DNA from 3 places in the Paenibacillus sp. FSL H8-0175 genome. Region 1 is predicted to be linked to each of the others. Evidence: a T-box and tRNA genes for the amino acid it is inferred to sense, from the RefSeq annotation. Region 1 holds a T-box; the other regions hold tRNA genes.
What was found. The T-box of region 1 lies ahead of metG (methionine--tRNA ligase). A T-box ahead of a tRNA ligase gene usually reads a tRNA of that ligase, here a tRNA-Met.

Region 1 (3,249 bases):
GGGGATCGAAGCCGACGAAGCGGACAAGCCAACGGAAGCGGAAGAGAACGAAAACAAGGAGCTTTTTGAAGCGATGAAGGACATCCTGTCCGGCAAAGTGAAAAATGTCAAAGCTTCCAAACGTTTAAAGACTCATCCGGTATGTCTCTCTGCTGAAGGTGAACTGACAATCGAGATGGAAAAAATCCTGAAATCGATGCCGAATGGTCAAGAGGTGCAAGCGGATAAGGTACTCGAAATCAACATCCATCACGAAGTGTTCCAGTCCTTGAAGGCGGCAGCAGAGAACGACAAAGAAAAGCTCGGTTTATACACGAACCTGCTGTACAACCAAGCCCTGTTGATCGAAGGTCTACAGGTTAGTGATCCTGTTCAATTCACCAATGATATTTGCAAAATCATGAAATAATATGAAGTACAGAGACCATCCAATTGTATTATGATTGGGTGGTCTTTTTTATTTCAGTATTTCATTTTGTTGTGCGAAAAAGGTAGTAATCAATTTCAGAGGCATTATTTGTGCAACCGCTGATCGAATAGATAATTTCACCTTGTGTGCTTTTTTTACTAGTCACTTCGGAGCAGGTATCGGTTCTGACTCCTGTGTTGCTTCCACCGAATGCATCATTAGAAGTATCATAGCTGTAATTAATCACGTTACCGTCAAATTTTAAATCCTTAAATATGGGATCGCCTTCATCTGTGTAACTTGTAACGCGTATATTGTCTGCTTTTTTGCTGGAGAGATTAGTTATAAATTTCTCGAATTTATCGAGGTTGTACACTTTTTCAAAAGAAACAATATCCCCTCTACTGATGGCTTCTTTGGAAGTATAGGGTTCACTTTTGGGAACAGAATTAACTTTATGATCGGAACAACCCCATACTCCTGCTAGTAAAAGAACAGAGAGTGTTAGCAAATTTACTTTTTTCACTGAGGGACCTCCTTGTAACGTATTTATATAAAAGACGGAGATTAACTGGAAAAGTTACAGAGAGCTTGATGTTTCACATTGACAATAAACAACAAATTGAGTATTATTTTCTCTAACTTGAATATGTAAAAGCAAAGAAGAGAAAGAGTACCACGGCAATTCTTTCAACAGAGAGCTCCGGTCGCTGAAAAGGAGTAAAGAAAACCCTTGGGAATATGGTCTCAGAGCTGCGCATCGAAACCTTATGGGTTGTAGGCTGCGCCGGAACCTGCATCCGTTACAGTGCTAGGGTATAAACGTTAATTAACGTCGTACCTGAAGAGGTAAATGTCATGAGGCATTTATAAAATTAGGTGGTAACACGTGAGTAGAACTCTCGTCCTTTGTGGATGGGAGTTTTTTGTTGTCTAAAAAAGGAGGAGAAGGTTAATGAGTAATGTGTTTATAGGTGGCGCTTGGCCGTATGCGAATGGATCTTTACATCTGGGGAGATTATCAAGTGTGTTGCCTGGGGATGTGCTGGCACGATATTTTCGCTCCAAAGGGGATAACGTATTATATGTATCAGGCAGTGATTGCCATGGCACACCCGTAGCAGTTCAGGCTGCGAATGAAGGGATTACGCCGGGAGCTTTTGCAAGCAGATATCATGAAGAGTTTCTGAAGTGTTTTGAACAGCTGGGATTTAGTTATGATCTATATACTCGAACGGATCAACAGCAGCATCATAAGGTTGTGCAAGCGTTGTTTACAAAGCTGCTAGAGAATGGTCATTTATATAAAAAAACCATTGCGCAATGTTACTGCGAGGTGGATCAGCGCTTTTTGCCAGACAGATATGTGGAAGGGACTTGTCCGGTATGTGGTGAGCGGGCGCGAGGGGATCAATGTGATTATTGTTCTACGATTCTAGATCCTGCCGATTTGTTAGACAGAGTCTGCAAATTATGTGGGAATACACCAACAGAAAGGCCGACAGAACATTATTATCTTAGCTTATCTAATTTTCAGTCTGAATTAACGGAATATGTAGAGGAAGCACAATTTTGGAGAGAAAACGCTATAAAACTGACCAAACGTTATTTACAAGAAGAGCTGCAGGACCGCGCGGTAACAAGAGACTTGTCTTGGGGTGTAGATGTTCCTGTGGCTGGATTTGAAGATAAAAAAATTTATGTTTGGATTGAGGCGGTAAGTGGTTATTTATCAGCCAGTAAGCAGTGGGCTGCACAGTCCGGAGGAAGCTGGGAGGATTTTTGGTTAGAGGAAAAAGGGGCGATTACCGCTTATTATGTGCATGGTAAAGACAATATTCCTTTTCACACTTTAATATGGCCGGCTGTGTTATTAGGAGCAGGAGGTCTGCATTTACCGGACAGGATTATATCTAGCGAATATTTAACCCTTGAAGGGCAGAAATTCTCCACTAGCCGAAATTGGGCGGTCTGGGTACCTGATATTTTAGAGCGGTATCAGCCAGATTCTATTCGTTATTTCTTAATTGCCAATGGACCTGAGAAGCGGGACACGGATTTTTCCTGGAGAGAGTTTATTTATAGCCATAATGGAGAGCTGCTTGGAGCATTTGGTAACTTTGTGAACCGTTCATTGGCTTTTGTAGATAAGTTTTATGAAGGGAAAGTGCCAAATGGGCAATTAGATAAGGGGTGGAAGGACAATATCGACCTCTTGTATCTGGAATCAGGACGGCTTATTGAGGCTGGGAATCTAAAAGATGCGCTGGAGTTTATTTTTTCTTATGTGCGCAAGGCAAACCAGTATTTCGATCTGCAAAAACCATGGATACAGATAAAAGAGGATCAGGTTTCTTGTGATTCTGCAATATACACATGTGTGCAGATTATTGCGAACTTAGCGAATTTGTTGCATCCGTTTCTGCCGTTCTCTTGTGACAAGATCAGGGGGTTCCTGTCGTTAGAACTACCGAATTGGCAGCCTTGCTCGGTGCCCCCTTACCAACAGGTTACTGATTTACAATTATTGTTTGAACGAATTGATATTAGCCGTATTAAAGAAGAAGAGGATAGGCTAGATCAACAGCAAGTGAATAAATAGAGCTGGTATTTATCCATTCCTGAAGCTTTCAATAAACTTGGAAGCCAATGATGATAAGTATTTATCCTTAATCCAGACGGCGGCGACCCGCGTGCGTAGTGATTCACTACTGATTTCTTTATATACCAAATTACGGTTACTCGTTAATTCGAAAGCGGATTTGGGGATGATTCCAATGCCAAGACCAGCGTTTGCCCAGAGCAGTGTTGTTCTAGCATCATCATTCATACAGAAAATC
Region 2 (3,249 bases), 3.2 Mb from region 1:
ATAGGAATAAGCCAAGCTGTTATAATACACCTCTGCCTGCTCATTGCTGCTTAGTGCGTCCAGAAAATCTTCTGGAGCTTCTATCTCTCGCAATTGATGATCTTGTTCCATTGTCACCCGTACTATATCTCCAGGTTGAGCATGGGCTAAGTCTCGCAGTTCTTTTTTCACGACCATAAAATGTTTCCCATTACCATGCGGCATGAGTGTTCCTTTATAGGGAATGTCATTCAGGCTTCCTTTAACTTGTATCCTTGATTTAGTTTCATATATTTGTTCAGCGTCAAAAGGAACCGTAAGATATGTCCAACTCCCATTCGTATCTGGTCTGACTAACCTTGCTTCAAATTCAAACATTGGCCCCTCCTCAAATAAAATCTCTAGTTCCTATTGTATCCATACGTGCTTAACTATACAAAAAAACACCCGCCTAATACCGGCAGGTGTTTCTCTTTATAAGCGGGTGATGGGAATCGAACCCACGCTATCAGCTTGGAAGGCTGAAGTTCTACCATTGAACTACACCCGCAAAGGTATAAAATCGGGATGACACGATTTGAACATGCGACCCCCTGGTCCCAAACCAGGTGCTCTACCAAGCTGAGCTACATCCCGTTAACAATACTATAACTGCTTAGTAATAAAAATGGCGCGCCCTGAGAGATTCGAACTCCCGGCCTTTTGATTCGTAGTCAAACGCTCTATCCAGCTGAGCTAAGGGCGCAAAATCTATATGGAGCGGACGACGGGAATCGAACCCGCGACCCTCGCCTTGGCAAGGCGATGCTCTACCGCTGAGCCACGTCCGCAAAAACATGGTGCGCGTGAAGGGACTCGAACCCCCACGTCGTGAAACGCCAGATCCTAAGTCTGGTGCGTCTGCCAATTCCGCCACACGCGCACACTTTAAAGAAAATGGTGAGCCATGAAGGACTCGAACCTTCGACACCCTGATTAAAAGTCAGGTGCTCTACCAACTGAGCTAATGGCTCTCATAAATGGCTGGGGATATAGGATTTGAACCTATGCATGACGGAGTCAAAGTCCGTTGCCTTACCGCTTGGCTAATCCCCAATAATAATTAACTAAATGGCGGAACCGACGGGATTCGAACCCGCGATCTCCTGCGTGACAGGCAGGCATGTTAGGCCAACTACACCACGGTTCCATAGACATAATGCATAAGTGTAAATTGGTTGCGGGGGCAGGATTTGAACCTGCGGCCTTCGGGTTATGAGCCCGACGAGCTACCGGGCTGCTCCACCCCGCGTCATTAATTAGTATATACTATTCATTTTCACCATACCAGCTTATCCCTAAACATAATGTATAAGAGTAAATTGGTTGCGGGGGCAGGACTTGAACCTGCGACCTTCGGGTTATGAGCCCGACGAGCTACCGGGCTGCTCCACCCCGCGTCAGTGAAAAAAAATGGTGGAGGCTGAGGGGATCGAACCCCCGACCCTCTGCTTGTAAGGCAGATGCTCTCCCAGCTGAGCTAAGCCTCCATGATATGACCCGTATGGGATTCGAACCCATGTTACCTCCGTGAAAGGGAGGTGTCTTAACCCCTTGACCAACGGGCCATGCTAATAATTTTATGGCGGAGAGAGAGGGATTCGAACCCTCGAGACGCTTGTGGCGCCTACACGATTTCCAATCGTGCTCCTTCGGCCAAACTCGGACACCTCTCCATAAATGGCTCCCCGAACAGGACTCGAACCTGTGACAACTCGATTAACAGTCGAGTGCTCTACCAACTGAGCTATCAGGGAATATGGTGGGCCTTAGTGGACTCGAACCACCGACCTCACCCTTATCAGGGGTGCGCTCTAACCAGCTGAGCTAAAGGCCCTTCTAAGACATATTAATATTAAGGGCAAAAAAAATACCACGGGTAATGTGGTTGTCCGCTTGGCGGCGTCCTACTCTCCCAGGACCCTTCGGTCCAAGTACCATCGGCGCTGGAGGGCTTAACGGTCGTGTTCGGGATGGGTACGTGTGGAACCCCTCCGCTATCGCCACCAAACGGGCATTTACAGCGTAAATGCTCAGGCTTAATCGCCTGAAAACTGAATCCGAATTGAATTTGCGTCGCCCGTCATCTCTTCGGGGCCCCCGGAAAGTATTCGGAATTAGCTTCGCAGCCTTTTCTTCACTTTTTGGGGTATTTTTAGGATAAGCCCTCGACCGATTAGTATTGGTCAGCTCCATGCATTGCTGCACTTCCACCTCCAACCTATCTACCTCGTCGTCTTCAAGGGGTCTTACTAATTGGGAAATCTCATCTTGAGGGGGGCTTCACGCTTAGATGCTTTCAGCGCTTATCCCGTCCGTACGTAGCTACCCAGCCATGCTCCTGGCGGAACAACTGGTGCACCAGCGGTACGTCCATCCCGGTCCTCTCGTACTAAGGACAGCTCCTCTCAAATTTCCTGCGCCCACGACAGATAGGGACCGAACTGTCTCACGACGTTCTGAACCCAGCTCGCGTACCGCTTTAATGGGCGAACAGCCCAACCCTTGGGACCTACTTCAGCCCCAGGATGCGATGAGCCGACATCGAGGTGCCAAACCTCCCCGTCGATGTGGACTCTTGGGGGAGATAAGCCTGTTATCCCCAGGGTAGCTTTTATCCGTTGAGCGATGGCCCTTCCATGCGGTACCACCGGATCACTAAGTCCGACTTTCGTCCCTGCTCGACTTGTAGGTCTCGCAGTCAAGCTCCCTTATGCCTTTGCACTCTGCGAATGATTTCCAACCATTCTGAGGGAACCTTGGAACGCCTCCGTTACTCTTTAGGAGGCGACCGCCCCAGTCAAACTGCCCGCCTGACACGGTCCCCGTACCCGGTAAGGGTACTAGGTTAGAACCTAGATACGATCAGGGTGGTATCCCAACGGCGCCTCCACCGAAGCTTGCGCTCCGATTTCTACGGCTCCCACCTATCCTGTACAGATCGTACCCAAATTCAATATCAAGCTGCAGTAAAGCTCCATGGGGTCTTTCCGTCTTGTCGCGGGTAACCTGCATCTTCACAGGTATTAAAATTTCACCGGATCTCTCGTTGAGACAGCGCCCAAGTCGTTACGCCATTCGTGCGGGTCAGAATTTACCTGACAAGGAATTTCGCTACCTTAGGACCGTTATAGTTACGGCCGCCGTTTACTGGGGCTTCGGTTCATAGCTTCGGGTTACCCCTAACCACTCCCCTTAACCTTCCAGCACCGGGCAGGCGTCAGCCCGTAT
Region 3 (3,249 bases), 2.0 Mb from region 1:
GACACAGGTAGGCGAGAAGAGAATTCTAAGGCGCGCGGAAGAACTCTCGTTAAGGAACTCGGCAAAATGACCCCGTAACTTCGGGAGAAGGGGTGCCCCGGTAGTGTGAATAGCACGAGGGGGCCGCAGTGAAAAGGCCCAAGCGACTGTTTAGCAAAAACACAGGTCTGTGCGAAGCCGCAAGGCGAAGTATACGGGCTGACGCCTGCCCGGTGCTGGAAGGTTAAGGGGAGTGGTTAGGGGTAACCCGAAGCTATGAACCGAAGCCCCAGTAAACGGCGGCCGTAACTATAACGGTCCTAAGGTAGCGAAATTCCTTGTCAGGTAAATTCTGACCCGCACGAATGGCGTAACGACTTGGGCGCTGTCTCAACGAGAGATCCGGTGAAATTTTAATACCTGTGAAGATGCAGGTTACCCGCGACAAGACGGAAAGACCCCATGGAGCTTTACTGCAGCTTGATATTGAATTTGGGTACGATCTGTACAGGATAGGTGGGAGCCGTAGAAATCGGAGCGCAAGCTTCGGTGGAGGCGCCGTTGGGATACCACCCTGATCGTATCTAGGTTCTAACCTAGTACCCTTATCGGGTACGGGGACCGTGTCAGGCGGGCAGTTTGACTGGGGCGGTCGCCTCCTAAAGAGTAACGGAGGCGTTCCAAGGTTCCCTCAGAATGGTTGGAAATCATTCGCAGAGTGCAAAGGCATAAGGGAGCTTGACTGCGAGACCTACAAGTCGAGCAGGGACGAAAGTCGGACTTAGTGATCCGGTGGTACCGCATGGAAGGGCCATCGCTCAACGGATAAAAGCTACCCTGGGGATAACAGGCTTATCTCCCCCAAGAGTCCACATCGACGGGGAGGTTTGGCACCTCGATGTCGGCTCATCGCATCCTGGGGCTGAAGTAGGTCCCAAGGGTTGGGCTGTTCGCCCATTAAAGCGGTACGCGAGCTGGGTTCAGAACGTCGTGAGACAGTTCGGTCCCTATCTGTCGTGGGCGCAGGAAATTTGAGAGGAGCTGTCCTTAGTACGAGAGGACCGGGATGGACGTACCGCTGGTGCACCAGTTGTTCCGCCAGGAGCATGGCTGGGTAGCTACGTACGGACGGGATAAGCGCTGAAAGCATCTAAGCGTGAAGCCCCCCTCAAGATGAGATTTCCCAATTAGTAAGACCCCTTGAAGACGACGAGGTAGATAGGTTGGAGGTGGAAGTGCAGCAATGCATGGAGCTGACCAATACTAATCGGTCGAGGGCTTATCCTATACTTAGAATGCAAATTCGTTTCGGATTCAGTTTTCAGGCATCAAGCCTGGTATGAATATTCCCTGATAGCTCAGTTGGTAGAGCACTCGACTGTTAATCGAGTTGTCACAGGTTCGAGTCCTGTTCGGGGAGCCATATGGAGAGGTGTCCGAGTTTGGCCGAAGGAGCACGATTGGAAATCGTGTAGGCGCCACAAGCGTCTCGAGGGTTCGAATCCCTCTCTCTCCGCCACAAATTTTTAATTAGTATGGCCCGTTGGTCAAGGGGTTAAGACACCTCCCTTTCACGGAGGTAACATGGGTTCGAATCCCATACGGGTCACCAAATTTTCACTTGATTTATCCTAGTGGACTTTGGTACAATAACAATTGTTGTTTATGGAGGCTTAGCTCAGCTGGGAGAGCATCTGCCTTACAAGCAGAGGGTCGGGGGTTCGATCCCCTCAGCCTCCACCATAACATTTTCTTACTGACGCGGGGTGGAGCAGCCCGGTAGCTCGTCGGGCTCATAACCCGAAGGCCGCAGGTTCAAATCCTGCCCCCGCAACCAATTAACTTAAGCAATTATATCTTTTGGAACCGTGGTGTAGTTGGCCTAACATGCCTGCCTGTCACGCAGGAGATCGCGGGTTCGAATCCCGTCGGTTCCGCCATTTTCATCATGGCTCGGTAGCTCAGTCGGTAGAGCAGAGGACTGAAAATCCTCGTGTCGGCGGTTCGATTCCGTCCCGAGCCACCATTTATCATCACAAAAGAATGAGTGCCATGCCGGTGTAGCTCAATTGGTAGAGCAACTGACTTGTAATCAGTAGGTTGGGGGTTCAAGTCCTCTCGCCGGCACCATCCTTGGAGGATTAGCGAAGTGGCCAAACGCATCAGACTGTAAATCTGCTCACGTGAGTGTTCGGTGGTTCGAATCCATCATCCTCCACCAGTTTTTAGGGGCATAGTTTAAAGGTAGAACAACGGTCTCCAAAACCGTTGGTGTGGGTTCAATTCCTGCTGCCCCTGCCAAGTTCTTTCTAAAGTTTAATATGGCGGCCGTGGCGAAGGGGTTAACGCACCGGATTGTGGTTCCGGCATTCGTGGGTTCGAGACCCATCGGCCGCCCCATTTACTTTAAAATGAATAATGGCAACAATATCAACTTAATATGGCGACTGTGGCGAAGGGGTTAACGCACCGGATTGTGGTTCCGGCATTCGTGGGTTCGAGACCCATCAGTCGCCCCATTTTATTTTAAAATGTTATTGGGGATTAGCCAAGCGGTAAGGCAACGGACTTTGACTCCGTCACTCATAGGTTCGAATCCTATATCCCCAGCCATTTTATGCGGACGTGGCTCAGCGGTAGAGCATCGCCTTGCCAAGGCGAGGGTCGCGGGTTCGATTCCCGTCGTCCGCTCCAAGTTTTCATGGCGCCATAGCCAAGTGGTAAGGCAAAGCTCTGCAAAAGCTTTATCCCCAGTTCAAATCTGGGTGGCGCCTCCATTTAGTTCATATGTGCCGGCGTGGCGGAATGGCAGACGCGCTCGACTCAAAATCGAGTGGGAAACCGTGGAGGTTCGAGTCCTCTCGCCGGTATCTTAAAAAGGTTTGTAAGAATGCTTTTATAAGCAATCTTACAAACCTTTTTTCTTTATGTCCTTGGGTTTACAGCAGTAAGCCGTTGAATAGAGAGTTTCTCTATTTCAACGGCTTTTTTTAATCTGATTAGTGATTAACCTGATTGATTATTAATGCGGAATGCTCGCGGGGTAAGACCTATTTCTCGTTTGAACATATTGCAGAATTGGGCATCGTTCACAAAACCTGCAGCAGCAGATACTTCAGAGATTTGCATCTGAGTATGACGTAATAGAGATTTTGCATAATCCAGGCGTTTTAACAGCAAATACCGCAGGGGTGAAGACCCGAAACGTTCTTTAAATAGATGGCGAAAACGATCGTAACTATATCCGGACATTTCTGATAGTGTTTCGAC

Region 2: it encodes a tRNA-Met, which carries the amino acid that the T-box ahead of metG (methionine--tRNA ligase) is inferred to sense. The anticodon was not compared.
Region 3: it encodes a tRNA-Met, which carries the amino acid that the T-box ahead of metG (methionine--tRNA ligase) is inferred to sense. The anticodon was not compared.

Annotation. Positions count from the first base shown of each region.
Region 1 covers NZ_CP150299.1:4,235,308-4,238,556, reverse strand. Annotated here, with positions in the region: gene htpG (molecular chaperone HtpG) at 1-409, shown strand, start outside; gene MHH46_RS18775 (DUF4362 domain-containing protein) at 471-935, opposite strand; T-box leader at 1,061-1,322, shown strand; gene metG (methionine--tRNA ligase) at 1,365-3,011, shown strand; gene MHH46_RS18765 (LysR family transcriptional regulator) at 3,021-3,249, opposite strand, start outside.
Region 2 covers NZ_CP150299.1:1,001,569-1,004,817, reverse strand. Annotated here, with positions in the region: gene MHH46_RS04370 (YdeI/OmpD-associated family protein) at 1-357, opposite strand, end outside; tRNA gene MHH46_RS04365 (tRNA-Gly) at 459-529, opposite strand; tRNA gene MHH46_RS04360 (tRNA-Pro) at 542-615, opposite strand; tRNA gene MHH46_RS04355 (tRNA-Arg) at 648-724, opposite strand; tRNA gene MHH46_RS04350 (tRNA-Gly) at 735-809, opposite strand; tRNA gene MHH46_RS04345 (tRNA-Leu) at 817-901, opposite strand; tRNA gene MHH46_RS04340 (tRNA-Lys) at 917-992, opposite strand; tRNA gene MHH46_RS04335 (tRNA-Gln) at 1,000-1,074, opposite strand; tRNA gene MHH46_RS04330 (tRNA-Asp) at 1,091-1,168, opposite strand; tRNA gene MHH46_RS04325 (tRNA-Met) at 1,194-1,270, opposite strand; tRNA gene MHH46_RS04320 (tRNA-Met) at 1,342-1,418, opposite strand; tRNA gene MHH46_RS04315 (tRNA-Val) at 1,433-1,508, opposite strand; tRNA gene MHH46_RS04310 (tRNA-Glu) at 1,515-1,586, opposite strand; tRNA gene MHH46_RS04305 (tRNA-Ser) at 1,602-1,694, opposite strand; tRNA gene MHH46_RS04300 (tRNA-Asn) at 1,700-1,775, opposite strand; tRNA gene MHH46_RS04295 (tRNA-Ile) at 1,779-1,855, opposite strand; rRNA gene rrf (5S ribosomal RNA) at 1,913-2,029, opposite strand; rRNA gene MHH46_RS04285 (23S ribosomal RNA) at 2,175-3,249, opposite strand, start outside.
Region 3 covers NZ_CP150299.1:6,214,011-6,217,259, reverse strand. Annotated here, with positions in the region: rRNA gene MHH46_RS27545 (23S ribosomal RNA) at 1-1,266, shown strand, start outside; tRNA gene MHH46_RS27540 (tRNA-Asn) at 1,327-1,402, shown strand; tRNA gene MHH46_RS27535 (tRNA-Ser) at 1,406-1,498, shown strand; tRNA gene MHH46_RS27530 (tRNA-Glu) at 1,517-1,591, shown strand; tRNA gene MHH46_RS27525 (tRNA-Val) at 1,647-1,722, shown strand; tRNA gene MHH46_RS27520 (tRNA-Met) at 1,740-1,816, shown strand; tRNA gene MHH46_RS27515 (tRNA-Asp) at 1,842-1,919, shown strand; tRNA gene MHH46_RS27510 (tRNA-Phe) at 1,930-2,005, shown strand; tRNA gene MHH46_RS27505 (tRNA-Thr) at 2,034-2,109, shown strand; tRNA gene MHH46_RS27500 (tRNA-Tyr) at 2,115-2,200, shown strand; tRNA gene MHH46_RS27495 (tRNA-Trp) at 2,207-2,280, shown strand; tRNA gene MHH46_RS27490 (tRNA-His) at 2,304-2,379, shown strand; tRNA gene MHH46_RS27485 (tRNA-His) at 2,423-2,498, shown strand; tRNA gene MHH46_RS27480 (tRNA-Gln) at 2,518-2,592, shown strand; tRNA gene MHH46_RS27475 (tRNA-Gly) at 2,599-2,673, shown strand; tRNA gene MHH46_RS27470 (tRNA-Cys) at 2,683-2,756, shown strand; tRNA gene MHH46_RS27465 (tRNA-Leu) at 2,771-2,849, shown strand; gene MHH46_RS27460 (AraC family transcriptional regulator) at 2,986-3,249, opposite strand, start outside.